4 regions of the Lacticaseibacillus sp. 53-4 genome follow, and region 4 is predicted to be linked to each of the others. Evidence: predicted binding sites of a transcription regulator. Region 4 holds the regulator's gene; each other region holds the start of a gene.
The links. Region 4 encodes HrcA, which represses chaperone genes, less so after heat shock. Its sites were predicted from a motif close to TTAGCACTCNNNNNNNNNGAGTGCTAA; they were not measured.

Region 1: a site for HrcA is predicted at 2,309-2,335, ahead of clpP (ATP-dependent Clp endopeptidase proteolytic subunit ClpP). Genes of this name have one in related genera too.
Region 2: a site for HrcA is predicted at 3,648-3,674, ahead of JUF21_RS01255 (ATP-dependent Clp protease ATP-binding subunit). Genes of this name have one in related genera too.
Region 3: a site for HrcA is predicted at 4,973-4,999, ahead of groES (co-chaperone GroES). Genes of this name have one in related genera too.

The regions. Positions count from the first base shown of each region.
Region 1 is NZ_BOLT01000001.1:87,220-94,736, forward strand. It holds gene gap (type I glyceraldehyde-3-phosphate dehydrogenase) at 1-287, opposite strand, end outside; gene JUF21_RS00460 (sugar-binding transcriptional regulator) at 325-1,362, opposite strand; gene clpP (ATP-dependent Clp endopeptidase proteolytic subunit ClpP) at 1,697-2,287, opposite strand; tRNA gene JUF21_RS00470 (tRNA-Arg) at 2,484-2,555, opposite strand; gene JUF21_RS00475 (MarR family winged helix-turn-helix transcriptional regulator) at 2,623-3,072, opposite strand; gene whiA (DNA-binding protein WhiA) at 3,150-4,097, opposite strand; gene yvcK (uridine diphosphate-N-acetylglucosamine-binding protein YvcK) at 4,102-5,133, opposite strand; gene rapZ (RNase adapter RapZ) at 5,133-6,020, opposite strand; gene JUF21_RS00495 (ISL3 family transposase) at 6,253-7,494, shown strand.
Region 2 is NZ_BOLT01000002.1:67,819-75,335, forward strand. It holds gene purE (5-(carboxyamino)imidazole ribonucleotide mutase) at 1-81, opposite strand, end outside; gene JUF21_RS01235 (ROK family protein) at 265-1,131, opposite strand; gene ptsP (phosphoenolpyruvate--protein phosphotransferase) at 1,265-2,992, opposite strand; gene JUF21_RS01245 (phosphocarrier protein HPr) at 2,992-3,258, opposite strand; gene JUF21_RS01250 (hypothetical protein) at 3,366-3,557, opposite strand; gene JUF21_RS01255 (ATP-dependent Clp protease ATP-binding subunit) at 3,790-6,015, shown strand; gene JUF21_RS01260 (GNAT family N-acetyltransferase) at 6,067-6,615, opposite strand; gene JUF21_RS01265 (DUF1827 family protein) at 6,752-7,036, shown strand; gene JUF21_RS01270 (MucBP domain-containing protein) at 7,079-7,517, shown strand, end outside.
Region 3 is NZ_BOLT01000026.1:15,789-23,305, forward strand. It holds gene JUF21_RS09595 (MarR family winged helix-turn-helix transcriptional regulator) at 1-141, shown strand, start outside; gene JUF21_RS09600 (ABC-F family ATP-binding cassette domain-containing protein) at 209-2,152, opposite strand; gene JUF21_RS09605 (redox-sensing transcriptional repressor Rex) at 2,355-3,017, shown strand; gene JUF21_RS09610 (LCP family protein) at 3,076-4,155, opposite strand; gene JUF21_RS09615 (CPBP family intramembrane glutamic endopeptidase) at 4,249-4,878, opposite strand; gene groES (co-chaperone GroES) at 5,033-5,317, shown strand; gene groL (chaperonin GroEL) at 5,377-7,005, shown strand; gene JUF21_RS09630 (DUF1827 family protein) at 7,144-7,494, shown strand.
Region 4 is NZ_BOLT01000016.1:2,415-9,931, reverse strand. It holds gene lepA (translation elongation factor 4) at 1-644, opposite strand, end outside; gene dnaJ (molecular chaperone DnaJ) at 765-1,931, opposite strand; gene dnaK (molecular chaperone DnaK) at 2,069-3,928, opposite strand; gene grpE (nucleotide exchange factor GrpE) at 3,962-4,582, opposite strand; gene hrcA (heat-inducible transcriptional repressor HrcA) at 4,591-5,646, opposite strand; gene hemW (radical SAM family heme chaperone HemW) at 5,823-6,968, opposite strand; gene ribF (riboflavin biosynthesis protein RibF) at 6,968-7,517, opposite strand, start outside.

The DNA.
Region 1 (7,517 bases), on a different contig from region 4:
TGAACGCCGTCGTTCTTAACCCAAGGAATGTTCTGAGCCTGAGGTTCAGCATAAACACGGTATTCCTTGCCGTTAACAACGATACCGTTGTCGGTAGCGCTGACTTCACCAGGGAAAGTGCCGTGAGTTGAGTCATACTTCAGCAGGTGAGCCAACATCGCTGGGCTGGTCAGATCGTTGATGGCAACAACTTCAATATCGTTGCTCTTGGCACCTAATTCAAAGATGCGACGGAAGGCCAAACGACCGATACGGCCAAAACCATTGATACCAATTTTAACAGTCATGCTAAAATTTCCTCCTTTAGGAAATAAGAGTTTTATTCTAACGGGTTTCCCCAGTTAAAATCGCATTTGAGGCGCCGACGTCCGTGATGAGCCACGTCCGACTCGGCGCATTTTTCATATATGCTGCGATTGCCTTGGCCTTGGAGCGGCCGCCGGCAACTGCAAACACATATGGGATATGATCAAGATCCGGAATCTGTAACCCAATTCTTGGGATCTTGTAAATGACCTTGCCGCTCGCATCGAAAAACGTGCCAAAAGTTTCTGAAACTGCATGCTGTTCGGTGAGCTCGGCAATGGCCTCAGGAGACATCGATCGACGCTTAGCCATGATCAATGCATCTCCTATACTATGAATCACAACCTGGGCATTGTCAATTAATTGGAGCACCTCACGGACCGCCGGTTCTTGGAGCAGTGGCTGGTAAGTTTTCGCACTGACATTTTCAGGAATGTACAGCACCCGGTACTTACTATCCGTTGCTTCTGCCATGCTGGCGGCAACCGAATTGGCTTGAATTGCCACCGCCTCGCCGACGCCGCCGCGTGCTGGCACAAAGGTTAACTCGCGGCCTGCAGACAGCTTATACGTCATCTGCTGGGCCACGCGCGCCATTGTTGTGCCGCCCATGACCGCAATGGTCAACTGGCCGCTGGGCAGGATCAGCTGGAGAGTGGAGTTTAACTCCTTCCCCATCTCGTCCAAGACCCGGCTGCTTTGATCCGCGTCACCGCTAACAATCAGGCAGTGCTCAATGCCAAGCTTTTCGGCAAGATGCTTCTCGTCTTCCTTGAACCCCAGCAGCCGATTCATGAACTGCTCCAAGCCTTGGAAAACTTCGATACCCTGGCTGGTAAGGACCATGCCAGACTTTGAGCTTTCAATCAGGCCTTGCTTACGCAGAAACTCGGTTTCCGTGCGCAGAACTCGTTCGCTCAGCTTCATCTGCTCAGCAAGCGCCCGTCTACCGACCGGCGACATCCAGCTGATGAATTGCAAGATCTGATAGCGTTGCGTAATCACGCCCATGAAATCAGGCGCGATTGCTTCGATCCAAGCGAACTCAGAATGCATAGCTCATTGTCCTTTTCGTGGGTCGTTTGGCGTCCTACCGTGCCACATAGTGACCCAGTAGTAGCAAAAAATTTTGGGACCCCAGACACACCGGATCTCCCTTACCAACGCTTTCTATTATAGCCACCTGCTGAAAACGGTGCAAGGGATTTGCCTAAAAGCCGAAAACTCTTCCAATTTTGGAAGAATCTATGCTGAGCCTGCGCGTATTTTCGGAAAGAAACCGTTCTCTAATTTGGGGACGGGGTTTTCAAAACTGGTCATTCGGATGAGTTCTCACCTATTTTTCATCAAAAAAGCACCCGCATCTATGCGCGAGTGCTCGATTTCAGGATTACTTCTGGTCGGCCTTCGAGGTCAAAATATCATCGATTAAGCCGTAATCCTTGGCTTCCTGAGCGGTCATATAGTTATCGCGCTCCGTATCCTTCTTGATCTTGGCTTCCGTCTGACCAGTGGCGTCAGACAGGATCTTATTCAGCTTCTTGCGCGATTTCAAAATCTCCTCAGCGGCGATCTCAATCTCGGTCTGCTGGCCTTGGGCACCGCCAGACGGCTGGTGAATCAAGATTTCAGAGTTAGGCAGCGCAAACCGCTTGCCCTTCGCCCCACCGGCGAGCAGCACCGACGCCATCGATGCAGCCATGCCGATCGCGATCGTTTGTACATCGGCGTGAATCAAGTTCATCGTGTCCAGCATCGCCAGGCCAGAGGTGATCACACCACCAGGACTGTTGATGTACAGGTAAATATCTTTATCAGGGTCTTGTGCGTCGAGGAACAGAAGCTGCGCAATGACGGAGTTTGCAACCTGGTCATTGATTTCCCCGGACAGCATGATGATCCGGTCTTTAAGCAAGCGGGAGTAAATATCATAAGAACGCTCGCCGCGGCTGGTTTGTTCAATCACTGTCGGAACTAACATAGCGGAACCTCCTAACGAGTATTAGCACTCTTCTAAGTACAGTGCCAAGCTTAGCACTAACGTCAAAAAAGGTCAAAGACTTTGACCAACTTTTCGGGTCAGGGATAGTTTAGCATACTCACGCGCCTCGCGAGCCCTCAACCACCTGCTGCAGGCATTAAAAAAGGCGCCAACTAGTGGCGTCTTCCTTGAATGCTGCGCAGCCCGGGAGTCGAACCCGGATTTCGAGAACCGGAATCTCACGTGCGATCCATTACACTAACCGCGCAAGTACTCAATTATTTTACGGGAGCGCCGGCCAAAATGCAACCCTCAAGCCAAATTCAGGCCCGCGTTCACTGCAGCTTCTCGTCAGGGATGGCCGTCAGATGCTGATCGACCGTGTCAACCTGGCTCTTGATCGCTTCATACACTTTTTCCGGAAAATCCAGATAGGTCATGCATGAACCCACATGATCGTAAATCTCATCGCGCATGTCTTTGGCCTTCTGGGTCAAACTGACATCCACCCGGCGCTCATCTTGCGCAGAGCGTTTGCGTGAGATCCAGCCGTCCTTTTCCATCCGCTTCATCAGCGGCGTCAAGGTCCCAGAGTCCAGGTTCAGCGTCTGCCCGACTTCCTTGACCGACATCGTGCCGTGCTCGTAAAGCGACAGCAGCGTGATGTACTGCGGATAAGTCAACTTGTACTTGGCCAGCGCCTGCGAATAAAAGTGGTTAAATTGTTTTTGCGCTTTGTATATGGAAAAACACAGCTGTTCATTCAAACGGATCGGTTTAGTCATATGCTCGCCTCCAGTGACGTCATATCCATCTTTTCTATCGAGCTTATTGTAGACGATTTAATTAAGTAATGGAAGTGTCAACTTTCAGCGGCCTGCTGACTGCCTTCTGCAATCTGGTTCAGTTTCCGCAACCGGTGATTGATCCCGGACTTCGAAATCACGCCGCTGGGCACCATTTCCCCTAGCTCCTTCAACGAAACATCAGGATGTGCAAGCCGCAGCTCTGCGATTTCCCGCAGTTTGGGCGGCAGACCTTCCAGCAGGCCCCGGTCTTTCAGGGCGTTAATATTCTCAATCTGCCTTTGCGCTGCATCGATGGTTTTATTCAAGTTGGCGGTTTCGCAGTTAACCAGACGATTGACGGAGTTGCGCATGTCGCGGACAATCCGAACATCCTCGAACTTAAGCATGGCCGTGGTCGCACCGATCACCTGCAAAAAGTCCGCAATCTTTTCGGCTTCTTTAAGGTACACGATCCAACCGCTGCGCCGTTCAACGGTACGGGCATTTAACCCAAAATCATTCATCATCTTCAGCACATCATCGTTGTGGTCCTTGTACAGAGAATAAATTTCCAGATGGTACCGGGACGTCTCCGGACTGTTGACTGAACCCCCGGCGAGAAATGCGCCGCGAAGATAAGAGCGTTCCCGCTGCGGCTCGTCCAGCACCTTTCGGGACACCGCAGTGCGGATCGACATGTCGCGCCCGTCCAGAATATCCAGATCTTCCAAAACGGCGTTCACCCCTGTGGTCAGGCGGACCACATACTGGTTGTTCTTCTTCAGTTTCATCTTGCGCCGAACAATCAGGTTAGCTTCATGATGGTAAACTTGGCGGATCAAGCTGTAGATTCGGCGCGCGATGGCGGGATTCTCCGTTTGGACGTTGAGCACGAACTGGTGCGCCTGAATTGCCAACGTCCCGTTCATCCGAATCAGTGCAGACAGTTCCGCCTTCGCGTGCTCCGGGTGAACCTCCAGTTGGGTCAGTTCTTTTTTAACTGTGCTAGCAAAACTGGCCATTCACTCACCGCTTTCTTTTTTTCATCGTGCCAACCTGAAAGGCCAGGTTCAAAATTTCGGACGCCACCTTGTCCCCATCGTGGAACACCCCACGGTCCCGCAGCTTCAGAAAATCAGCCGAGATGACGCGGCAGCCTAAGTCTCGCAGGCCTTGGTAGTCTGGGCGCACTGGCACCAAGATTTCGTTGTACTTCTGGGCATCCAGCGCATTCTTGGGCACCGGGGCAATGTTGACCAGTACCGTGTCAACAAAGTTGGCCCCCAGGTGCCGGTTCAACACCCGCACGTGGTCGGCATCGGTGAAACGCTCGGTCTCGCCCTTTTGTGTCATGATGTTGACGACATAAATGACTTCCGCGCGGGTCTTGAGCACCGCCTGGCCCAAGTTCTTGATCATCAAGTTAGGCAGCACGCTGGTGAACAGACTCCCTGGCCCCATCACCACGACATCCGCCGCCAAAATCGCGTCGATCACCTGTGGCATGGCCTCAGGTTCTTGGGCGTCATCGGTATCGGTGACCCAAACCCGCTTAATGTGCTTGCCGGCGGCCGTGATTTCAGCCTCACCAGCGAGAGTCGTGCCATCGGTGAACTCGGCGTGAAGCGTCAGCGGCCGGTTGCTGGCGGGATAGACATGGCCATCAACCTTCATGATGGACGACAGGGTTTGCACGGCCTGAAAAATACCCCCGCCCATTTCCGACAGCGCCGCGATGATCAGGTTGCCAATCGCATGGCCAGCAAAGAAACTATCACCGCTGTCAAAGCGGTATTGGAAGACCTGTTTCTCCAGCCCCGGCATGTCGGATAACGCCACCAGGACATTGCGAATATCGCCCGGCGGCACCACGTTGATGTAGTTGCGAATTACACCGCTTGAGCCGCCATCATCAGCCACCGTGACGACCGCCGTGACATCAGCATTTTGTTCACGCAGGCTTTTGACGATGACCGGCAGGCCCGTCCCGCCGCCGATGACGACAACCTTGGGCCGCCGGCCGCGGATGACGCGAATCGTTTTGGTTTCATTTGGCATCATGAACGGTTCACCGTCGCTTTCCGTTTATTGACATCGCGATGCGTAATGTCGACCGGATACCCGGCCGCCGCAAAGGCCTTGCCGACCCGCTCCGTGAATGCCACACTGCGGTGCTGACCGCCAGTACAGCCGATCGCGATGGTCACACTGCTTTTGCCCTCTTGTTTGTACTGCGGCATAATGCTGGCCAGCATCGTGTAAAACTGCTGGTAAAACGTCTCCGCCGCTGGGTTATCCATCACGTAATCGTAGACTTCCTGATCGCGGCCGTCGCGGTTGCGAAACTTCTGCACGTAATAGGGATTGGGCAAGAAACGCACATCCATCACGATATCGGCATCGATAGGCAAACCGTACTTGAAACCGAAGGACATCACTTCCAAGTGGAAGGTCGGGTGATCGGCCGATTTGGAGATGACGAAGAGCTTTTCGCGCAGCTGCCGCGGAGAAAGGTTGGTCGTGTCGATTACCACCTGGGCGCGGTTGCGCAGTTCGGTCAGCAGGCTGCGCTCCTTTTTGATGCCGTCCATCAGGCGGCCTTCCTGCGCTAAGGGATGACTGCGGCGGGTCTCCTTATACCGGGACACCAGCTCGGCATCCGTCGCGTCCAGAAACAGAATCTTGGTGGTGACAAACGACGTGTTGTCCAAGTTGGCCAGCATATCATTGATCTGGTCGTAAAAGGCGTGGCTGCGCAAGTCCACCACCAGCGCAATCTTGGTGATCTTGCCATTTTCCTTCATCAGTTCCCAGAACTTTGGCAACAGCGCCGGGGGCATATTGTCGACGGTGAAGTAACCCAAGTCCTCAAATGATTGCATGGCGACGGTTTTGCCGGCGCCGGACATGCCGGTGATCACCACGAGATCCATCGTGTCTGCCATCCTATCCCTTCTTTCTTTGCCCATTGTAACATGCCGGGCGTGTCATCAACAGCCCTGGCGTTCCCAACTTTTCACGGCACGAAAAAAGCGGGTCTACACTTTCTAGTGTTGGAGAAATCCAACGCCGAGAGTGTAGGCCCTTCTTTTAATGACAAAATTAAAAGGGCACCTACAAGGTCCCCCATGCTATGCTCTAAGCGTCTAAACCAAAAGCTAGCGAGGCGATTTGTCGATGTCCCAGTTCAATCCTACACTGTCGATTTTAGGAATACCAGATGCAAATATCCATGTCTCAAACGTTCGCGATGAATATCGTGGAACGGACGCGCGACGCCGCAAATACCATACAATCTTTGCGACGCTTTCCTATACGTTGAAACGCTGCCCACTGTGTGATTTTGAAGCTTTGCGGCCTAACGGTCACAAACTGACCCACATTCATGTCAAAGGGGCCACTGAGATTCCAACCATTCTGGATTTAAATAAGCAACGTTGGTGGTGCACTAACTGTCATCACTCAACGATTGCGAAGACCCCCTTGGTCCAGTTCAATCGTTCGATTGCCAGAGAAATCCAGGACTCCGTGTTAAAGCTTTCAATGAAGAACCTACCCCTGAAGACGATTGCCGCTATCATTGGGATCTCTGCCTCGTCCGTTCAACGCATCCTGAATACTAACGTCAAATATTGCCCTGCAAAAAAACTTCCAGAGCATCTTTGCTTTGATGAGTTTCGTTCGACTGGAAACATGATGTCCTTTATCTGCATCGATGGCGATAGCCATTCGCTGGTTTCACTGTTGGGTGATCGCTTGAATAAGACGATCAAGGACTTCTTCATTTCACATTACAGCCTCAAAGAGCGGAACGCGGTAAAGACAATCACTATGGACATGAATGCAGCCTATCAGCTCTTTATCCACGAAGTGTTTCCTCAATCCCAGATAATTATTGATCGATTCCATATCGTGCAGTTGCTCGGACGGGCGCTGGATCAAACCCGGATTGCGACACTGAAACAGATTGAAGATCACCATCTGCGCACCTACAAGGTGCTTAAAACCCAATGGCGCCTCTTTCACAAAGCTGAGCCGGATGCGATTCATACTCGCTATTTCTTTGGTCTCAACGAGTACATGACTGAGCAGAATGCCTTAGACATTGCGCTCAACGAGTATCCATCGCTAAAGTTCGTTTACGAAACATATCTGACCTTCCATAGCGCCTTGATGAACCAAGATACTCGTAAACTCTGGCATTTGTTAGATACTTATCGCAACACGGGTACACCGTTAGATATCGCAATGGAAACGTTGAGAAAGAACCGAGCAGGAGTCTTAGCCGCAACAGCCAGTCCTAGATCTAATGGCCGGATTGAGGGCGTCAACCGATTGATCAAATCATTGAAACGTTCCTGCTTTGGGTTCAGGAACCAAGGTAATTTCTTCGACCGTATCTATCAAATTACCGCATAAAACAACAAAGGAAGTCCCCTAAA
Region 2 (7,517 bases), on a different contig from region 4:
GTGCTTGACGTACGGAATCGCAAGTTGGTCGAGCAAAGCCGCCGCCTGCTTCATCGTTGGCCAATCCGAGGTGGAGCCCATCACTACTGCAACTGTCACGAATCGTCACCTGCTTTCGTATTTGCTTTGAGTTTAGCACGGCGCGGCAAATCGCTCAACAGTTTTCAGGAACAAAGTAAGCACTTTAATAAATTATTGTTCGTGTTTATTCAAAACATAAAAAAACCGCAAGTCTGGCTTGCGGTTCACTGCATCCTAGTTTAGTTATTTGGCTGCGTGCTGCTGGTAGTTGACCACGGCCCCAATCAGGTTGGCCGCATCGGTGTACTGACAGATCTTGATGACCGGCCGCTGGGTGGCAATCTCGATTGTCTTGAACACGCCGTCCATGTGGCGCTCGATGCCCGGGATCAGCGCCGGGTTGCGCGACACCCCGCCGCCCAGCAGGAACAGCTCGGGGTCGTAGCTGTATTGCAGATTGAAAATGACTTCGGCCAGGGCCTCAAAGAAGCCTTCGACCTCCTCGTGCGCCACGCGGTCGCCGGCATCGGCAGCCGCAAACAGCGCCTCACCGGTGATCTTTTTACCCGTGCGCTTCTCGTAGTTCTCGCAGCGCTTAACGACCGTCGCTTGGGCGGACACGGACTTGCCGTTTTGCAGCATGAACCCGAACTCGCCGCCCAGCAGGTGGGACCCGTGTTCGACCCGGCCGTTTGCGATCAGCGCCCCGCCGACGCCGGTGCCAAGCACCAGCATCGCCACGCGCTGCTTGCCCTTAGCCGCACCGCTTGCGACTTCGGCCAAGGCGGCGCAATTCGCGTCATTTTCGAATGCCATTGGCAGGCCGAAGCGCTTCTCCAGCTCAGGCTGGATCGGGAAGTTGTGAATGTACGGCAAGGCGCTGGCACCTTCGATCACGCCGGTCGCCTGATTGACCGCTCCGGGACTGGAGATGGCCACCCCTGTAATGGGGTGATCCGCCTTCATTTTCGTTACCGTGTTGGCCAAGAGTCCGTAAAACTCAGCCAGCGTTTTGGGCGTTGGCGCCGCCGTCCGGTCCTGCAGGGCTGTCCCGTCCCACCGCGCAAATTTAATCGAAGTGCCGCCAATATCAATCACAGCTAATTCCATTTTGCCATCTCCATAACCATATTTGTCTACACAAATTAGTCTAGAGGTTGATGTATCCGCTGTCAAACTTGATTCAGCAGGGCACAATAAAAGCGCCTCTGCCAAAGCAGGGACGTGTTCATTTTGCGTTCAATTAGTGTTTCTCGGTAAATTCCTTGACCAGCTTGATGTTGTCTTCGTTGGTCACGGATTCGGTGGTGGCCCGCTCTGCGAGGGTCTTCAGGTAACTTGCCGAAAGGCCCTTCATCTGGCTACGCACGCGCAGGACAGAGGTCGCGGACATGGAGAACTCGTCGAGCCCCATGCCGACCAAGAGTGGCACCATGATCGGGTCGCCAGCGGCTTCCCCACACATGCCGGCCCACTTGCCTTCCTTATGTGCCGAATCGATGATGTGCTTCACTAAGCGCAAGATCGATGGGTTGTAAGGCTGGTAGAGGTAAGACACGCGGTCGTTGCCGCGGTCCGCCGCCATGGTGTACTGAATCAAATCGTTGGTGCCGATGGAGAAGAAGTCTGCGACCTTGGCGAACTGATCCGCCAACACGGCCGCGGCAGGTACTTCCATCATCATCCCGGTTTGGATGTTGTCAGCAACCTTCACGCCTTCCTTGACCAGCTTGTCCTTTTCCTCCAAGAAGACCTTTTTGGCCGCCTTGAATTCGTTGACTGTACCGATCATCGGGAACATGATGCGCAGATTGCCGTAAGCCGAAGCCCGCAGCAAGGACCGCAACTGGGTGCGGAAGATGTCCTGCCGGTCCAGGCTGATCCGAATCGCCCGGTAGCCCAAAAACGGGTTATCTTCGTGTGGCAGTGGCAGGTATGGCAGCTTCTTATCACCGCCGATGTCCATCGTGCGAACCACGACAGGCTTGCCGTCCATCTGCTCGAGCACGGTCTTGTACGCCTCGAACTGATCGTCTTCGGTTGGCAGCTCCGACGAGTCCATGTACAAGAACTCGGTACGATACAGGCCAACGGCTTCAGCACCATTGGCAAGCACCGCGTCCATGTCCTTCGGGGTCCCAATGTTGGCGCCGACTTCGAAGTGCTGACCGTCTTCCGTCACCGTCTTAGCCGTCTTCAGCTGCGCCCATTCGGCCTTTTGTGCGGCAAAATCCTTGGCTGCCTGTTCGGAAGCCTGGATCTGGTCAGCACTCGGGTCGATCGTCACAGCACCGGTCAAGCCGTTGACGGTGATGGTCTGGCCGTTTTTAACGTCCGTCGTGACCGTGTCCGTCCCGACCACAGCCGGGATCTCAAGCGAGCGCGCCATGATCGCGCTGTGCGCGGTCCGGCCGCCGATGTCGGTGACAAACGCCTTAACGTACTTCTTGTTCAGCTGAGCAGTATCTGAAGGCGTCAAATCATGCGCCACGATGACCACTTCAGAATCGATCAATGCCGGGTTCGGCAGCGGCCGGTTCAAGAGGTGTGACAGCACCCGGGTCGAGACGTCGCGGATATCCGCGGCGCGCTCTTGCATGTAGGTGTTATCGGTCATCGCTTCAAAGGTTTCAATGAAGCCGTCGGAAACAGACTTCAAGGCGGTTTCGGCGTTGACCTTATCGTCTGTGATCTGCTTTTCAATGGCCCCGATGTATTCCGGATCGGCCAGCATGGTCATGTGCGCGTCGAAGACTTCTGCCTCTTCCTCGCCCAGCGACTCTGCTGCTTTTTGCCGGATGATCTTCAGTTCTGCAATGCTCTGGTCGAGCGCGGTGTGCAGACGTGCGACCTCTTTGTCTGTATCTTCAATAGTTGACTTCGAAAATGACAGATTGGGTTGCACGAGCAGGTAGGCCTTCGCCGTAGCGACGCCGTCACTTGCCGCGATCCCTTTCAGGTTCTTAGTCATTAGTTAGACAAGCCTTCCTTTTTCATGGTCTCTTCGATGGCAGCAATAGCTTCCTTTTCGTCTGCGCCTTCAGCGGAGATGGTGACGTCGGCGCCTTGGCCAACGCCCAAGCTCATGACGCCCATGATGGACTTCAAGTTAACGCTCTTCCCCTTGTATTCCAGGTTGATGTCAGAGTTAAACTTGCTGGCTGCCTGAACCAAGAGAGTGGCTGGGCGAGCGTGGATACCTGTTTCTGCAACAACATTAAATTCGCGTTTTTCCATGAGTAATCTGCTCCTTTGTGTATAAACTTTTGCCGAATAGAATTTGCATTCTATTTCTTGTAAACCTTACCATTATTCCGCTTTCAGAACAAGTATCATGGCTGGTTTTATTGCCCCTTGGCGGACTGATAATGGTACAAAATCGTGCCCCCGCGCTCCGCCTGGCCGACGATTTCCTTGCGAGCCGGATAATTGGTCCAGGCCTCACGAAAAGCGGCAAACGTCTCGGGTTCGATCTTGATCTCCGTAATTTTACCTGCGCGGAGATCATTCATCATTTGGACATAGTCTGATGCCACATGCTTGCCCCCTTTCCGTCACTATTTTAGACTAGAGACAGGCCGTTGACCAGCGCTGAAACCGCAGTCGCACTGAATTTCGCGAAAAAATTAGCACTCTCACGGTAAGAGTGCTTGCATTTAATTTTTCGCGGTGTACACTGGAGTCAAGGTCAAAGAAGGTCAAAGCCTGGTTTGACTTTTCCGCGTCCTTTGCGCGGAAGGACTTAGATAAGAAAGGTTGTGAACAACGGTGCTATGTGAAAATTGCCATCAAAATCCGGCTACCATTCATTTGTACACCAACGTGAATGGCCAACGCCAAGAGATCAACCTATGCCAAAACTGCTACCAGCAGTTGAAACAACAAGCAGGAGGCACTATGCAACCAACGAATGCAAACAATGATCCGTTCGGCTTCAGCAGTCTCGATGACATCTTCCGGGCGATGGCTTCCGGCCAAAACGGCCAGCAGCAGCCGCAGGACCAAACCCCACCCACTCAAAGCGGGCGCGGCGACAATGGCGGCGGCAACCGGCCTGGCCAAGGCGGCAATTCCGTCTTAGGTCAGTTCGGCGTTGACTTGACCGCCAAGGCCAAGAACGGCGAAATCGACCCAGTCATCGGCCGGGACGAGGAAATCGCCCGCGTTATCGAAATTTTGAACCGCCGGACCAAGAATAACCCCGTTTTGATTGGGGAAGCCGGGGTCGGCAAGACCGCCGTGGTCGAGGGGCTCGCGCTTAAGATCGCAAACGGTGATGTCCCAACCAAGCTGCAAGACCGCCACGTCATCCAGCTGGACGTCGTGTCTCTGGTGCAAGGCACCGGAATTCGCGGCCAGTTTGAACAGCGCATGCAGCAGCTCATCGACGAGCTGAAGAAGAATCCGAACATCATTCTCTTCATCGACGAGATCCACGAAATCGTCGGTGCCGGCAATGCCGAAGGCGGCATGGACGCCGGCAACGTCCTCAAGCCGGCGCTGGCCCGCGGCGAACTGCAACTCGTCGGGGCCACGACCTCTAACGAGTACCGCCAGATCGAAAAGGATTCCGCTCTCGCCCGCCGGCTGCAGCCGGTGACCGTCGAAGAGCCGTCGCCTGAAGAGACCATCAAGATCTTAAAGGGCATTCAGCCGCGCTACGAGGCCTACCACCACGTCAAGTACACCGACGACGCCATCGAGGCCGCCGTCAACCTGTCCGACCGCTACATTCAGGACCGGTTCCTGCCTGACAAGGCCATCGACCTGCTGGATGAGGCCGGCTCGCGCAAGAACTTGACCATTACCGTAGCCGATCCGCAAACCATCAAGGACAAGATTGCCGAAGCCGAAAAGCAGAAGCAAGGCGCCTTGAAGCAGGAAGACTACGAAAAGGCCGCCTTCTACCGCGATCAGGTCACCAAGCTGCAGAAGATGCAGCAGCAAGACGAAAAGCAGGAAAAGGAAGACACGCCAACGGTCACCGAAAAGGACATGGAGCAGATTGTCGAAAAGATGACCAACATCCCCGTTGGCGAGCTCAAGCAGCAAGAGCAAGAGCAGCTCAAGAACCTGGTGCCTGACCTTGAGGCCCATGTCATCGGCCAAAACGAGGCGGTCGAAAAAGTCGGCCGCGCCATTCGCCGCAACCGCATCGGCTTCAACAAGACCGGCCGCCCAATCGGCAGCTTCCTCTTTGTTGGTCCGACCGGGGTCGGCAAGACCGAGCTGGCCAAGCAGCTGGCCAAGGAACTGTTTGGTTCCGAGCAGAACATGATCCGGTTTGACATGTCTGAGTATATGGAAAAATTCAGCGTGTCCAAGCTCATCGGTTCGCCTCCGGGCTACGTCGGCTATGAAGAAGCCGGCCAGCTGACCGAGCAAGTCCGCCGCAATCCGTACAGCCTGATTTTGCTGGACGAAATTGAAAAGGCGCACCCAGATGTGATGAACATGTTCCTGCAGATCCTCGATGACGGCCGCCTGACCGACAGCCAGGGCCGCACCGTTTCCTTCAAGGACACGATCATCATCATGACGTCAAACGCCGGCTCGACCGACGCCGAGGCGAACGTCGGCTTCGGCGCGTCGATCAACGGCACGACCAAGTCCGTCCTGAACCAGCTGGGCAACTACTTCAAGCCGGAATTTCTCAACCGTTTCGACGACATTGTCGAGTTCAAGCCGCTGAGCAAGGACACCCTGTTGTCCATTGTGGGCCTGATGATCAACGACACCAACGCCAACATCAAGGACCAGGGCCTGACCATCAAGGTCACCGAACCGGTCAAGGAGAAGTTAGTCGAACTCGGCTACGATCCCGCGATGGGCGCCCGGCCGCTGCGCCGCGTGATTCAGGAGCAAATTGAAGACCGCGTGGCGGACTTCTACCTTGATCACCCGCAGGCCAAGCACCTCGAGGCACGCATCGACAAGGGCGCGATTGCCATTGTCGAAAGCAAACCGGAAACCCCGACAGTCGCCAAAAAATAACGCCAAATAAGTTGAAGGGACTAAGCGAATGCCTCGCTTAGCCCCTTTTGACTACTTGCGCAAGATTTTGGAGCCATACCACGGATAAAACCAGCCAGTGTACCCGCGCATCAGCGCATCGAACTGCGCTGGCGCAAAACGGCCGTTGCGGGCCATGGTGTCATAGGCCACCCCGAGGTCGACCACCTGGTAAGGCTGCAGCACAAACCCGTTGCGTTGGTAAAACGCCAGCCGGGAGCGCCGCTGCCGAACATTTGAGGCGGCGTCATCTTGCGGCTCCAGGGCCAGCACCAAGGGCCGCCCATCAAAGCGCGCCGCCAGCCGGTCCAAGATGGCCGAGCCAACGCCCTGCCCGCGCACGGTCTCCGCGGTCGCCAGAAAAATCAGGTACGTCAGGGCTTTGGTCGTCACGGTAAATGTCAGGCCAACAAACCGGGCGCCGTCGTGCCACGCTAGAAAATCAATGCCTGCCCGCCTGCTGTTGGCGAGCAGCCACACCAGGGGGACTTTTTCCTCTTTAGGAAACGCGCGCTGGTACAACTTGAGAACGGGAAAATAATACCGACTCGCCGGCCGGACCGGTTCACTTTGCAGGGTCATGACTGTCGCCTCCTGCCTCCAGTTTAGCAAACTTGGCGGCGAGCGGCGAAATTCACCGGCGGCGCAGAAACTTTTGGTTTTTCCGGCCGGTTCACTTATAATGAAGACAGGAAACTAGAGACTGGGGGCATTAATTATGCGGTTGATCGATATCACCAATAGCTACCCGCACCTGGTGGCGCAACAGCTCGCCCATACCGACACGAACTACATTAAAGTCTATTCACTTGGCAGCACCACGGTGATTTACACGCGGGCGGCCTCTCATGATGAGCTGCTGTTCACCAATGATAAGCGCAACATCAAAGATGCTGAGATCGCCTTTGCGCTGGATAAGTTGGCCCACGTCGCCTTTGCGGATGTCAACGTCATTCACGGCGATAAGCTCGCCGAAGTATCGCTGGCAACCGAGGAATTCTAAAAAAAGCCGGCAGTTGCCGGCTTTTTTTGCATGGAGGACACCATGGGCCTGTTTCAATCACTTGCGAACTGGTTTAAGCGCCGCCCGCGCAAAACTGCGAGCAAGACGCCAAACCCCACATCAACTTCAGCCCGACCGGTGCGCGCTGCGGCCAGCCAGCCGCAACAGGCAAATGCCTTGCCGCCGGCGACCGGTGCGACCAGCCGCTATGTTAGTGTCGCCATTTATTACCGCGAGCGCGGCAGTGCTGCCGAACTGCGACGGCCCAGCATTGTGCGCGGGCCGATCGGTGCGCGGCTGAACATTGCGATCCCGCAAATTGAAGGCTACGAGCTGTTTTCCGTCACGAACTATCTGACGCGCTTTCCGGCGAGCCAGGCGGTCGTCTACCTGCTTTACGATCCACACGTCGCCGCCCCAGTCGCGGTGTATCACCGCGATGAAACCGGCCGCCTGCTGGCTGCGCCAACGATGCTGGTCG
Region 3 (7,517 bases), on a different contig from region 4:
ACCAAGAAAGCCAAGGCGGTTTATCCGCGCCTGCATGCCTTCGAACAGGCGCAGTCTGACTACCTGCTCAGCGGTTTGACGCCAAATGAGCGGACGCGGCTGACCGCGCTGGTCAAGAAGCTCAAGGTCAAAGAGCCTTAGCCAATAAAAAATCACCGATTACTCGGTGATCGAATCCCGACGCAAAATGTCGGGCCTTTTTCTCGTTTTAGTCCTGCATGTCCTCCAGCTTGAGGCTGGCTTTCTCCCAGGCATCTTCCACCTGCTGGGAGGTTTTTTGGTTCTCGTCAAGCTGCGCCTGCAACTTTTGCATTTTGACGTAGTCGCTCAGGGCTTCTGGGGCGGCCATGGCGGTTTGAATCTGCTCGGCCTGCTTGGCGAGGTCATCAATTTGCTGTTCAAGCTTATCCACCTCGCGCTGGACCTTCCGGAGGTCGCGCTGGTTCTGCTTGCTTTGCTGGTAGTCGACCGCGGCCGCGTTGCCGGGCTTTTCTTCCGGCTGATCGCCCTTGGCCTCCGCTTTAGCGGCCTCGACTTCTTCCAGCTTTTGCTGGTAGTAGTCCCAGTTGCCCAGGTACAGGTCCGAGCTTTCCGGGCTGATGGCCACGATGCTGGTGGCCAGCTCGTTGATGAAGTACCGGTCATGTGACACGAACAGGACGGTGCCATCAAAATCGGCCAGCGCATCCTCCAAGACTTCCTTGGAGTTGATGTCCAAGTGGTTGGTCGGCTCGTCAAGGATCAGGAAGTTGTCGTGCCGCAGCGCGAGCTTAGTGAGCTCTAGCCGGGCCTTTTGGCCGCCGGATAAATCGCCGACCCGTTTTTCAATGTCTTCGGCGTCAAAGAGAAAGGCTGCCAGCGCGGAGCGGACACTTTGCTCGGTCATCGTTGGATGGTCATCCCAAATTTCGGCGATGACGGTTTTGTCCCAATGCAGCTGGTGTTGATCCTGATCGTAGTATCCAGTTTCAACGTTCGTGCCAAACCGGGCCTCGCCGGCCAGAAACGGCAGCTGGCCGAGAATGCTCTTGAGCAGGGTCGACTTGCCGACGCCGTTGGGGCCAATCACCGCGATGCGGTCGTGCTTGTTGACCTGAAAATCGATTGGGCCGGCCATCGGGGCCGCCTGGTCGTAGCCGATTGTGGCGTGCTGGACTTTCAGTACCTCGTTGCCGCTGGTTTTCTCCGCTGAAAAGTGAAAATGCACCTTCTTCTCAGTGCCGCTTGGGCGCGGCAGCCGCACCATTTTCTCCAGCTGCTTGCGGCGGGCCTGGGCCTGCTTGGTGGAGGATGCACGCACGATGTTCTTGTCGACGAACTCCTGCAGCTTAGCGATTTCTTCCTGCTGCTTGTTGTAGGCCTTCCATGCCAGCGCGTTGTTTTCCGCTTTGCGCTTCAGGTAGCCGGAATAGTTAGTGGTATAGTGCACGGCCATGGACGGGGTCAGCTCGTAAATTTCCGACACCACGTGGTCCAGAAAGTACTGGTCATGGCTGACGGTTAGGATGGCGCCGGCGTACCCCTTGAGGTAGCCTTCGAGCCAGCCGAGCGTGTCGATGTCCAAGTGGTTGGTCGGCTCATCGAGAATCAGCAGGTCGTGCTTTTCCAGTAACAGTTTGGCCAGGGCCAGGCGGGCGCGCTCGCCGCCGGACAAGGTGGCGACCTTCATGTCCCAGGTGTTCTCGGGGAAATTGAACCCGTGCAGGATCCCGCGAATTTCGGCACGATAGCCGTAGCCGTTTTGCTCCTGAAAGTCGTGCTGTAGCTGGTCGTACTGCTTCATGGTTTGGTCGAAAGCGTTCTGGTCCTTGGCCAGCCCCGGGTCGGCGATTTGCACCTCTAAGGCGTGCATGCGCGTTTCCATGGCGATCAGCGGCGCGAACACGGTCAACAGTTCATCGAAAATACCGCGCTCGGAGTCCAGTCCCGAATCCTGCGCTTGGTAGCCGATTGAGACATCGTGGGCCAGGGTGACCTGGCCGTAGTCGGGTGGGTTGAGGCCGGCGAGGATCTCCAGCAGCGTGGTTTTCCCGATGCCGTTGGGGCCGACCAGGCCGATGCGCGCACCGGTTTGCACTTCTAAGTTAATGCCCGTGAACAGGTCGAGGCCGTTGAACGTGCGGCCAACCCCTTGGGCTTGCATGATGATCATGGTGATATCTCCTTACTTTGCCCGCATGGGCGCGAATCGTCTGCAACCAGTTTACCATACCGAATCCAGCCACTCGTGAAAAAAGGTGAGCAAGCTGGAGCCGCAGGGCTTGCTTTCACAGCTTAAAGCGGTTACTATCGATTTATAAGTATGCCGGGCTTTTCACAAGTACGCCCGACTCGAACGGAGACGGAGGAGACTTATGGCTGAAACAATGATCCCTAAGGCAACCGCAAAACGGCTGCCGCTGTACTACCGCTACCTCAATTTCTTGGCGAACTCTGGGACGACCAAGATCAGCTCCACGGAGCTGAGTGAGGCGGTCAAGGTCGATTCGGCGACGATCCGCCGCGACTTTTCCTATTTTGGCGCCCTGGGCAAACGGGGCTACGGGTATGATGTGACGGACCTGCTTAAATTCTTCAAGAAGATCCTCAACCAGGACCGGCTGACCAATGTGGCGTTGGTCGGGGTGGGTAATTTAGGGCACGCGCTGCTCAATTACAACTTCCGCCAGGCCAATAACATCCGCATTTCCGCCGGGTTCGACGTGAATCCCGACCTGGCCGGCACCATTCAAAGCGGGGTGCCGATTTACCCGATGACCGACCTGATTGACCAACTGCGCCAGCAGCAGATCGAAATCGTGATCCTGACGGTGCCGACCGACGCGGCGCAGGGCATCACCGATGACCTTGTGAAGGCGGGCATCAAAGGCATCATGAACTTCACCCCGCTGCGTATTTCCGTGCCAGCTTATGTTCGCGTGCAAAACGTGGACTTGGCCACTGAGCTGCAGACCCTGATCTACTTCCTGGACCACTACGGCCCGACGCTGAAGGACACCGAAGAAGACGAAGACTAGTTGAATCAATAAACAGGAGCGCCACCTCTCATCGCGAGAAGTGGCGCTCCTGTTGTTTTTACAGGTCTGGATTATAAATCACGTAGTTTTGTGCCTCTGGATTATCCCAGTTGAACTCAGTATTCGCCTTGTTCTCGCGCACGTTCTGGTTGGCGATGGTTTCTTTTCCCAACCCCAAAGCGGTGCGCAGCGTGTCAGAAACGCGCTGGAGTTCTGTGGTGGCGGGAATCTGGTAAGACGATGGGCCGGGGTAAACCATGGCGTCGTGCCCCTGCAGGGTGGTCGATTTGATCGTCCCAGCGGCGGCGCGGTAGTTTTGCACCAAGGCCATCATGTCGGCAAACGAGAGGTTCGTCTGCATGTTGCCCGAAACGGTTTTCAGCAGCTGGTCGAAGTTCTTCAGCGTGTCGGTGGACAGGGCCTTTTTGACGATGGCCTTGATCACTTGCTGCTGCCGCTTCTGGCGGCCGTAGTCGCCTTCAGGATCAGCGTGGCGCATCCGGGCGTAGGCCAAGGCCTGGCCGCCATTGAGATGCATCTTGCCTTTGGTGAAGTGGTAGCTGCCAACGTGTGGGTCGCTCCAGGAAAAGGCGACGTCTACGTCGACGCCGCCGACTGCGTCCACCACTTTTTCCAGCGCGCCCATGTTGACGGTCACGTAGTACTTGATCGGCACATTGACCAGCGCTGAGGCGGTGTTGACCGCCATCTTCGAGCCGCCGATCTCATAAGCGGCATTGACCTTTTGCATGTTGAACGACTTGGTGCCGATCATTTTGGCGGCGGTGTCGCGGGGCAGGGAGACCATGTTGGTTGTTTTGGTTTTGGGGTTGACCACGACGACGATCATCGTGTCGGAGCGGCCGGTGTCGTTGCGCCCGAACGCCCCGGTGTCGGTACCGAGCAGCAGGACTGCGAAGGGCTTTTTCTGCTGAATCGTTTTGGCGACTGTCCCGGCGCTGCCGTCCTCAGTCCCGATGCCGCGGTAGGTCGAGTTCAAGGCGTACTTGGTTTGTGAATACAGTCGCAGGCCATATGCGCCAAGAGCCACCAGCGCGGTGGTGAGAATCAGGATCAATATTTTCAGGAGCGGCCGGTGCGGTCTCTGACTTTGCCGGCGATTGACACGACTGTCCATAGTAGTCCTCGTTTCGTCTATTTGCTTTAGTATACCGCGTTCGCCTTTTGCGGTCAGCGCGAGGTCAGACCTTAAACGAGGTTTAAACTCCTGTCAGTGCCATATTGCGTAGCCAAGCGTCAGCGCTAGCACCCCAATGTGCGCGATCAGGGGCGTTTGAACACTACCGGTTTGCTTGTACAAATAGGCGTAAACGATGCCGACTAGGGTCGCGGTCAGCCAGTGGGTGGGGTCCGTGGCCAAGGCGAATAGGAGCCCGGAGATTAGCGCGGCGCCGAACACGCCCGTGACGCTGGCCAAGTTGCCAAAAATGACCCGGCGAAACGCGTACTCTTCCAGCAGGGGCAGTGCCCAGACTAAAGTCAGCGCATACAGCGGCACGCTGTGCAGTGCCGAGGTGGCCTGGGTGAGCGTTGGCGCCGGCGCATAAAACAGCCAAGACTCCAGCCAGCTGCCCAGCAGTTGGACAATCAGCACGACGGCGACCCCGGACACGCCCCAAATCACTCGGGTCTCGGCTTTGGCCAAGCCCGCAGTTTCAATGGCGGTGGGCAGGCGCAGCTGGCGGTTGAACCGCCAGGCGAGCAGCGCGCCGCCGACCGAGAGAGCCGTGCTGCCCCACAGCCCCGCCTCCCCCGGCCAAAAGTGCAGGATCAGCAGGCTGCCCACCAGGACGGCCAGGTAGGTGCTCAGGATCTGCACCGCGTGTTTTTGCAATGACATGGGAGGACCTCCTTGAGAATATGGGCCTAGTATAACAGAATTAGCACTTAGGGGTTGCAATTGCTAAACTGATTCGGTATAGTATCTAGTGTAGTTAGCACTTAGGACGAATGAGTGCTAAGCGTTCAAATTTTATGCATATGGAGGGATCGTTTTGTTAAAACCATTAGGTGACCGCGTGGTCGTTTCAGTTGAGGAAGAGCAAGAGGAAACTGTTGGCGGCATCGTGCTGGCCAACAACGCCAAGCAGAAGCCGCAACAGGGCACCATCGTTGCAGTCGGTGAAGGGGCCTTGAGTCCTGAGGGCAAGCGCCTGCCGATGGCCGTCAAGAAGGGCGACAAGATCCTGTACGACAAGTACGCCGGCTCTGAAGTCAAAGTGAACGGCGAGGATTACCTGGTCCTGCACGAAAAGGACATCATGGCGATCGTCGACTAAGTTCGGCTCATGGCAATTCCTGCATTAACTATATAAATAATATGAGGTGAAATAAACACATGGCTAAAGAAATTAAGTTCGGTGAAGATGCACGTCGTTCCATGCTGAAAGGGGTCGACAAGCTGGCCGACACCGTTAAGACGACCCTTGGCCCGAAAGGCCGCAACGTTGTTTTGGATAAGTCATACGGCGCTCCTGAGATCACCAATGATGGTGTCACCATCGCTAAGAGCATTGACCTGGAAGATCACTACGAAAACATGGGGGCCAAGCTGGTCGCTGAAGTTGCGACTAAGACCAACGATATCGCTGGTGATGGGACCACCACTGCCACTGTGCTGGCGCAGAGCATTATTCGCGAAGGCATGAAGAACGTCACCGCTGGCGCTAACCCGGTCGGGATTCGCAAGGGGATCGAAGAAGCGACCAACGCGGCCGTTGACGAATTGAAGAAGATTTCTCACAAGGTTTCCGGCAAGAAGGAAATCGCGCAGGTTGCTTCGGTTTCTTCCTCGAGTACAGAAGTTGGCGATTTGATCGCCGATGCCATGGAGAAGGTTGGCCACGATGGTGTCATCACGCTTGAAGAGGGCAAAGGCATTCAGACCGAGCTCTCCGTGGTTGAAGGGATGCAGTTCGATCGTGGCTACCTGTCCCAGTACATGGTCACAGATAACGACAAGATGGAAGCCGACCTCGACAATCCGTACATCCTGATCACTGACAAGAAGATTTCCAACATCCAAGACATTCTGCCACTGCTTCAGGAAATTGTTCAGCAGGGTAAGGCGCTGCTCATCATCGCCGATGACGTTGATGGCGAAGCACTGCCAACGCTGGTTCTGAACAAGATCCGTGGGACCTTCAACGTGGTTGCTGTGAAAGCCCCTGGCTTCGGCGATCGCCGCAAGGCTCAGCTGGAAGACATCGCGGCTTTGACCGGCGCGACAGTCATCACCTCCGACCTTGGCCTGGATCTGAAGGACACCAAGATCGATCAGCTTGGCCAAGCCGGCAAAGTCACGGTCACCAAGGACAACACGACCATCGTTGAAGGCGCCGGCGATAAGGCAGCCATCGACGAGCGGGTGGCAACAATTCGCAAGCAGATTGAAGAGACCACTTCCGACTTCGACAAGGAGAAGCTGCAGGAGCGCCTGGCCAAGTTGGCCGGTGGCGTTGCCGTTATCCGCGTCGGGGCTGCCACCGAAACCGAACTCAAAGAGCGCAAGTACCGTATCGAAGACGCGTTGAACGCGACTCGTGCGGCCGTTGACGAAGGTTACGTCGCTGGCGGCGGTGTTGCGCTGGTCAATGCGGCCAAGGCCGTTGCTGCCCTTCAAGAAGACGGCGACGTTCAGACCGGGATCAACATTGTCCTGCGCGCACTTGAAGAGCCAGTTCGTCAGATCGCGGCTAACGCCGGTCTGGAAGGCTCCGTCATTGTTGAGCGCCTGAAGAAGGAAAAGACCGGCTTTGGCTTCAACGCTGCGACCGGCGAATGGGAAGACTTGGCCAAGGCCGGCATCATCGACCCAACTAAGGTCACCCGTTCCGCGCTTCAAAACGCGGCTTCCGTTGCTGCTTTGATGCTGACGACCGAAGCGGTGGTTGCTGACAAGCCGGAACCAAAGGATGCCGCAGCAGCTCAGCCAAACCCTGGCGCCGGCATGGGCGGCATGATGTAATTTAGCAGCCAACTAATTGGAAGACGGAGACTCGCAATGAGCGAGCGTCCGTCTTTTCTTTTATTCTTACTGGTCCGCCGCCGTGTTGCGTTGACCGGTATGCTATATTTAAGTTAGAAGAAAAGGAGCTGATGCGTTGTGAAACTGATCGAAAACCCGATCCGCCTGAACTTCAGCCTGCACAAGTCGTTGCCGTACACCATGCGCTACCTGTACGGGAAAAGTAACGTGAAGACCTTCCGGCTGTACACGCTGGGCTCAGTGCACGTGTACTCGATTGAAGGTTTTGACCGGCTGGACATCGTGATGACCCATGATCACCGCAACATCAAGCAGGACGAGATCGACTTCGTCCGCGAGGCACTGCTGCCAAGCGACGACCCATCAACATTGAAAATCTCGCATACCGCCAAGAATCAAATTGAGGGTGACGTGCATAAAAAGATCCGGGTCAAGGATCTGGTCATTATCGAAAAGCCGCTCAAATAATCTTTCCGCCCGCCGAGGCCCGC
Region 4 (7,517 bases):
TAGGCATCGTAAACCGAGTCAAAAATCAGGGCCTTAAGCGGCGCGTCGAGGTCGCCGCTCGGCGCCGGAATGTCGGAAACAATGCGTTCAAGCACTTCCGGCACACCCAGACCGGTTTTGGCCGAAGTCAAAATCGCGTCCGAGGCATCCAGGCCGATCATTTCCTCGATTTCTTCCTTGACCACTTCCGGCTGGGCACTGGGCAGGTCGACTTTGTTGATGATCGGCACGATCTCCAGGTCATCGTCAAGCGCCAGGTAGACGTTTGCCAGCGTCTGGGCCTCAACGCCTTGAGCGGCGTCCACCAGCAGCAGCGCGCCTTCACAGGCCGCCAGGCTGCGGCTGACTTCGTAAGAAAAGTCCACGTGCCCCGGCGTATCGATCAGGTGAAAAATGTAAGTCTCGCCATCTTTGGCCGTGTAATGCAGCTCCACAGCATTGAGCTTGATGGTGATCCCGCGCTCGCGCTCCAGCGGCATATCGTCCAGAACCTGGGCCTGCATGTCGCGCTTGGCGATGGTATCAGTCAGCTCCAAAATGCGGTCCGCCAGGGTCGACTTACCGTGGTCGATGTGTGCCACGATAGAAAAATTACGAATGTGCTTCTGGCGTTCGCGCAACGCCTGTTTATCAATGTCAGCCATAAGTGCCCACTTTCTGTCAATTGCTCGTTAACCCATTATAGCAAGCGGCCTAGCTTGACTCAAACCACCCGCCGCGCCAAGGCAAAAAGAAACCGCCCATCACGAGCGGTTTCAGCCTTGTTACTTATTTTTGAAGGCGTCCTTGACCCGGTCAAACAGCGACCCTTCATGCGGGGTGACGTCCTCGCCGCTGGCAGCGGCAAAGGCCATCAAGGCGTCCTTTTGCTTCTGGTTCAAGCCCTTTGGCGTCTTGACCGTTACCGTGACCATCTGATCGCCAAAGCCGGCGTTTGGCCGGTTCGGGTTGGGCGCCCCTTTGCCGCGCAGCCGGAACTTGCTTTCGGTTTGCGTGCCGGCTGGAATCTTCAGCTCCACTGGCCCATGCACGGTGTCGACCTTGATCGTATCGCCAAGTGCGGCCTGCGCAAAGCTGATCGGCAGCTTGTAATAAATCGTCGTGCCGTCGCGCTGGAACTTGTCGCTTGGGGCGACTCGGAACACGATAAACAAGTCCCCATAAGGGCCGTTGTTGGTGCCGGCCTCGCCGGCGCCGCGCTCACGGATCTGCTGGCCGTCCTCAACCCCGCCAGGGATCTTGACGTCGATGGTGTGACGCTGCTTCTCGTGACCAGTACCGCCGCACGTTGGGCACTTCTCCTTGATTTCCTTGCCGGTGCCGTGGCAGACGTCGCAGACTTCGCGCGTCATCATGGCCCCGAGCGGCGTGTTGCGCTGAACCTGGATGTAGCCAGAGCCGTGACACTTCGAGCAGGTCACTGGACTCGTCCCAGGCTTCGCACCCGAGCCGTTGCAGGTGTGACACACGGCTTCGCGATCGTAAGAGATCTTGGTGTCCTTGCCGAACACCGCCTCTTCAAAGGTCAAGTCCATGCGGTACTGCAAATCGGCGCCTTGGCGCGGGGCATTGGCACTTTGGCCGCCGCCTTGCCCGCCGCCAAAGAACTGGCTGAAGATGTCGTCAAACCCGCCAAAGCCTTGGGCACTGCCGCCACCAAAATTGGAGAAGCCTTGACCACCAAAGCCCTGACCGCCAAACCCGCCCTGGGCCCCGTCGGCTGAGCCGTACTGGTCATACGCCGCACGCTTTTGCGGGTCGGACAGGACCTGGTACGCTTCGTTGATTTCCTTGAATTTTTGCTCAGCACCCGGCGCGTGGTTGATGTCGGGATGGTACTTTTTGGAAAGCTGTCGAAAGGCCTTCCTGATTTCGTCATCGCTGGCATCCCGGGCGACACCGAGTGTTTCGTAATAATCCTTGTCTGCCATTGTTGCCTCCTTGAATTGGGTGCTCGCGCCCAAAAAAGCTTATTCAGGATACCATATTTTGGGCAAGGCGCGCAAAACTGCCTCACCAAACAAAAAGCCAAAGCCAGTTGGCCTTGGCTTTTCACACGGACAGACGGTTACTTCTTGTCGTCGTTGACGTCCTTGTACTCGCCATCGAAGGTCTTGCCGTCGTCGCCCTTGTCAGCGGTGCCGGTTGCGCCGCTGCCCTGGGCATCAGAGCCGCCCTTAGCCTGCTGCTCTTTTTGCGCCTGCTCGTACAGCTTGACGGTCAGATCCTGCACGATCTTGTTCAAGTCGTCGCGCTTGGTCTTCATGTCTTCGATGTTGTTTTCTTGCTGGGCCTTCTTGAGGGCGTCTTCTGCGTCCTGCGCCTTCTTGATCTCATCGTCGGAGACTTTGCCCTTAAGATCCTTCAGGGTTTTGTCGGTCTGGAAGATCAGCTGGTCAACATCGTTCTTGAGGTCGACTTCTTCCTTGCGCTTCTTGTCGGCTTCCTCGTTTTCCTTGGCTTCCTTCATCATGCGATCGATTTCTTCGTCCGACAGGCCTGACGAACTCTTGATCGTGATGTTCTGAGATTTGCCAGTGCCAAGATCCTTCGCGGAAACCTGCACGATGCCGTTCTTGTCGATGTCGAATTTGACTTCGATCTGAGGAACGCCCCGTGGGGCCGCCGGAATGTCAGTCAGCTGGAAGCGGCCAAGCGTCTTGTTGTCCGCAGCCATCGGCCGCTCGCCTTGCAGGACATGAATGTCAACGGCCGGCTGGTTGTCAGCCGCAGTCGAGAAGACCTGGCTCTTGGAGGTTGGAATCGTGGTGTTGCGGTCGATCAGCTTGGTGAACACGCCGCCCATCGTTTCGATTCCCAGAGACAATGGGGTGACATCGAGCAGGACAACGTCTTTGACGTCACCGGAAATGACCCCACCCTGAATGGCAGCGCCAAGGGCAACGGCTTCGTCAGGGTTGATGCTGTGGTCTGGTTCCTTGCCGGTCCACTCTTTGACCGCGTCTTGAACGGCCGGAATCCGGGTCGACCCACCATTGAGGATGACCTTGTCGATGTCTGAGTTGGACAAGCCAGCATCCTTCATCGCGTTATCCACTGGGACCTTGGTCTTGGCAACCAGGTCGGCGGTCATTTGGTCAAACTGGGCACGCGTCAGTGTCCGCTCCAAGTGCAGCGGGCCATTGGCACCGGCAGAAATGAACGGCAGGGAGATTTGCGTCTGGGAAACGCCAGACAGATCCTTCTTCGCCTTTTCAGCGGCATCCTTCAGACGCTGCATCGCCATCTTGTCCTTGGACAAGTCGATGTTGTTATCCTTCTTGAACTCGCTGACCAGCCAGTCGATGATCTTGTTATCAAAATCATCACCGCCCAGGTGCGTATCCCCGTTCGTCGACAGCACTTCAAACACGCCGTCGCCGAGTTGCAGGATGGAGACATCAAACGTCCCACCGCCGAGGTCGTAAACCAGGACCTTTTCGTCCTTGTCGCCTTTGTCCAGGCCATAAGCCAGGGCGGACGCAGTTGGTTCGTTGACGATGCGAGAAACGTTCAGACCCGCGATCTTGCCGGCATCTTTAGTCGCCTGACGCTGCGAATCGTTGAAGTAAGCCGGTACCGTGATGACCGCGTCGGTCACTTCTTCGCCCAAGTAATCTTCAGAGAACTTCTTGATGTACTGCAGGATCATCGCAGAAATTTCCTGCGGGGTGTATTCCTTGTCACCGACCTTAACCTTGTAGCCGGCCTCGCCCATGTGACGCTTGATCGAAGTGATGGTGTCTGGGTTGGTGATGGCCTGCCGCTTGGCAACTTCGCCGACTTGAATCTCGCCGTCTTTAAACGCAACGACAGACGGTGTGGTGCGGTTGCCTTCCGGGTTGGTGATGATCTTTGGCTGGCCGCCTTCGAGCACGGCGACCGCGGAGTTGGTAGTCCCTAAGTCGATCCCAATAACTTTACTCATAGTAAAATCCCTTCTTTTAACAGTTTTGATTAACTAATTTGCAACGACGACCATCGCTGGACGCAGGACCCGATCCTTGAGCTTGTAGCCTTTTTGCAGGACCTGAACCACGGTATCCTTCGCGTGATCCTTATCCGCCGGAACGGTTTGCACGGCTTGCTGCAGGTTCGGATCAAACTTCCCGGTCGCCGTGATCTCCGTCACGCCGTTCTCCTTGAGGGCGTTATCGAGGTGGCTGTACACCATCTCGACGCCCTTTTTCAAAGATTGCGCGGCATCGTCCGTGACCTCGGTGGCCAGCGCGCGCTCCAGGTTATCCAGAACTGGGAGCACCGCAGTGGCCAGCTTTTGCCCGTCGTACTTGGCCATGTCCTCGCGCTCCTTATTGAAGCGTTTGTTCATGTTGTTGATCTCGGCGGCGGCGCGCAGGTACTTATCCTCGAGCTCGTCGCGGTCCTTTTGCAGGGCTTCAACATCCACGCCGGAGTCTTGGACTTCTTCCTCGAGGTCGTCCTTCATCTCTTCCTCGATTTCATCCCGCAGACTTGGTTGCTGCTTGGCCGCTTTTGGTTTGGCCTCAGGCTTTGGTTCAGCCTTTGCCGCAGTTTGCTTGGCGGTTTGCGTCTTCTTGGTTTGCTTGTCTGTCAAATTCATGCCTCCTGTCACTGATCAAAATGATTGTAGTAATCGGTCAGCCGTTTTGCGAGTTCTTCGCGGAAGGCATCGAGCAAACCGATCATCTTCGAGTACGGCATCTGGGTCGGCCCGATCAGGGCAATCATCCCAGTCCCGTGTTCGCCGACTGAGTAGTTCGCGGTCAATAGGCTCAGATTCTCAAGCACATCCGGCGTCAGCTCCGAGCCCAGCTTGACCTTGATATGGGAATCATGAAGCGGGCCAAGCAACGTATTGAACGCCTGGCGCTGGCTGCCTTGATCATTATCCATCATGGCTAACAGCCGCTTGAGCTGATCCACATCCGAGTCGCCCAGGTAATCCATGAGATTCAGACGCCCGCCCACATAGAAGCGTTCCTCAGCCGCCTTGCGGAGCACGTTGCCGAAGAGGTCCAGGAACCCGTCCGGGCTGGTCATGTACTTGAATAGCAACCCCGGCACTTCTGATTGAAGCTTTTGGGCGACTTCGCCGAGCGATAAGCCGACCAGCTCATCGTTGATGATGCGAATGGCCTTCTCCACTTCGTCAGAGCCGACTTCCGGGGGCAGCGTGAACAGCTGACTTTCAACGTTGCCATTGCTCGTGACCAAAATCGCCATCACCTGATGATTGCCCAGCGGCACCAACCGAAACCCAGTGAGTTTTAAGTTGGTGACCTCAGGCCCCAAGGTGATTGCGGTGTAATTTGTGAGGTTCGACAAAATGCGCGCACTTTGGGCGACAATTTCATCGATCTTGTAAAAATGCCCCCCGAAGCCTTGCTGAATCGCAGCAATCTCGTTGGGCGTGACCGCGGCTGGCTCGACGAGGTTGTCCAAGTAGAAACGGTAACCCTTAGTCGATGGGACGCGGCCAGAACTGCTATGCGTCTTTCTGATCAGACCCTCGTCTTCCAGCGCCGCCATGTCGTTGCGGATCGTTGCCGAACTGACATGCACCGGCAACTGCGCCATCAACGCTTTGGAACCGACTGGCTGGCCGGTTTCGGTGTAGGAGCGGATGATCTGTTTCAAGACGAGTAGTTGGCGTTTCGTCAACATAATCCCACCTTCTTTTAGCACTGAAACCATTTGAGTGCTAAGTACAATACTTAATATACCAATGGCCGTTAGCAAAGTCAACCTCAGTCTGCTAATTTCGCCGTTTTCACGAAAAAATCGGCCCCAGGACTGAGACCGACGTGTGTTTTTCTGAAAATAGGCGCAAGTACGCGGGGTCAAATCAGTGGGTCATCGAGCAAAAACTGCTGAAAGACTTCGTTGCCGAGAAACTGCCCCTGGTTTGTCAGGCGCACGGCATCCCCATCAACCGTGACCAGCTGCTGGTCGCTCAGGTCCTTCAACAGCTGCCCGTACACCTCATTGATGGTCATGTGGTAGCGCTTTGCAAACCGTTTCTGAGACACCCCTTCCCGGGTTCGCAGCCCGAGGAACATCTCTTCTTCGATTTGCTCTTCCAGCGGCACCAGGTGATGTTCGATCACCGGCACTTTGTGGTTGTGGAGCGGGTCCAGGTACTGCTTGATCGGCCCGAAATTGTGGTACCGATCGCGGCCGACGTAGCCAAACGCCCCGGCGCCAAAGCCGAAGTAATGCTCGTTGCGCCAGTACAGCAAGTTGTGCTGGCACTGGTAACCGGTTTTGGCAAAATTAGAAATCTCGTACTGATGGCGCCCGGTGCTTTCCATCAGGTCGATCGCGTCCTGGTACATGTCGGCTTCCGCGTCCTGATTCGGCAGCTGCAGCCGCCCGGAGCGCATCAGGTTATAGAAAATCGTCTTTTTTTCCAAGATCAGGGAATACGTCGAATAATGCGGCAGATCAAGTGCCAAGGCTTTGTGCAGGCTCGCCAAAAAGTCCTCGCGCGTCTGCTTGGGCAGCCGAAAAATCAGGTCGATGGAAATATTCTCAAAGCCCACTGCCCGCGCATTGGCGATCGCCTGGTAGACATCGGCGACCCGGTGCGTGCGCCCAATCGCCTTTAAAATGGCGTCGTTAAACGACTGCACCCCAATTGACAGGCGGTTGACCCCATTTTCATGCAGCGCGCGCAGCTTATCCTTTTCGAGCAAATCGTTGGGGTTCGCTTCGAAGGTGAACTCGCCGTGGTCGAAATGCAGCTCGCGGCGAATGCCGGAAATCAAGCGCTCCAGCTGCACCGGCGTCAGCGTGGTCGGCGTGCCGCCGCCAACGTACACGGTTTCGATTTTTTCATCGGGATGACTGGCCATCACCAGGTGCATCTCGCGAATCAGCATGTCGACGTAATCGTCAACCGGCTGACCTTCGATGAAGACCTTGTTGAAATTGCAGTAGTAACAAATGTGAGAGCAGAAGGGAATATGCACATAAGCCCCAGCCATCAATCCGTCAGCCCTTTCAAAAACGCCTTGGCGTCCTTTTCGTCCTGGGCAAGCTGGGCAACCAGCCCCGCCGCTGAATCAAACATCATGTCCCCGCGCAAGCGGTGCATCCACTCGACGCGCACCGGCGCATCATAAATATCCTGGTGGAAATCAAACAGGTTGACCTCCACCGTCACCGGGCGCCCCGGACCAAAGGTGATGTTGCGCCCGACCGACGCCATCCCCGGGTACCACTGGCCGTTGACCTGCAGGCGCACCGTGTACACGGCAATGCCGGGGATGCGCTCTTCGGCCGGTGCCTGGACGTTTGCGGTCGGGTAGCCAATCGTGCGGCCGCGCGCCTCGCCGTGCACCACCGTGCCGCTTGTTTGATAGCGATAACCCAGCAAGTGGTTTGCCAGATCCACATCGCCAAGGTCTAGCGCCTCGCGAATCCGCGTCGAGGAAACCTTTTCCCCGGCATCAACCGTCTTGGGCACCGTAATGATTTCAAACCGCTCCTGAGCGTACTGCGGCAGTGTCTTCATGTTGGCGATATCGCGTTTG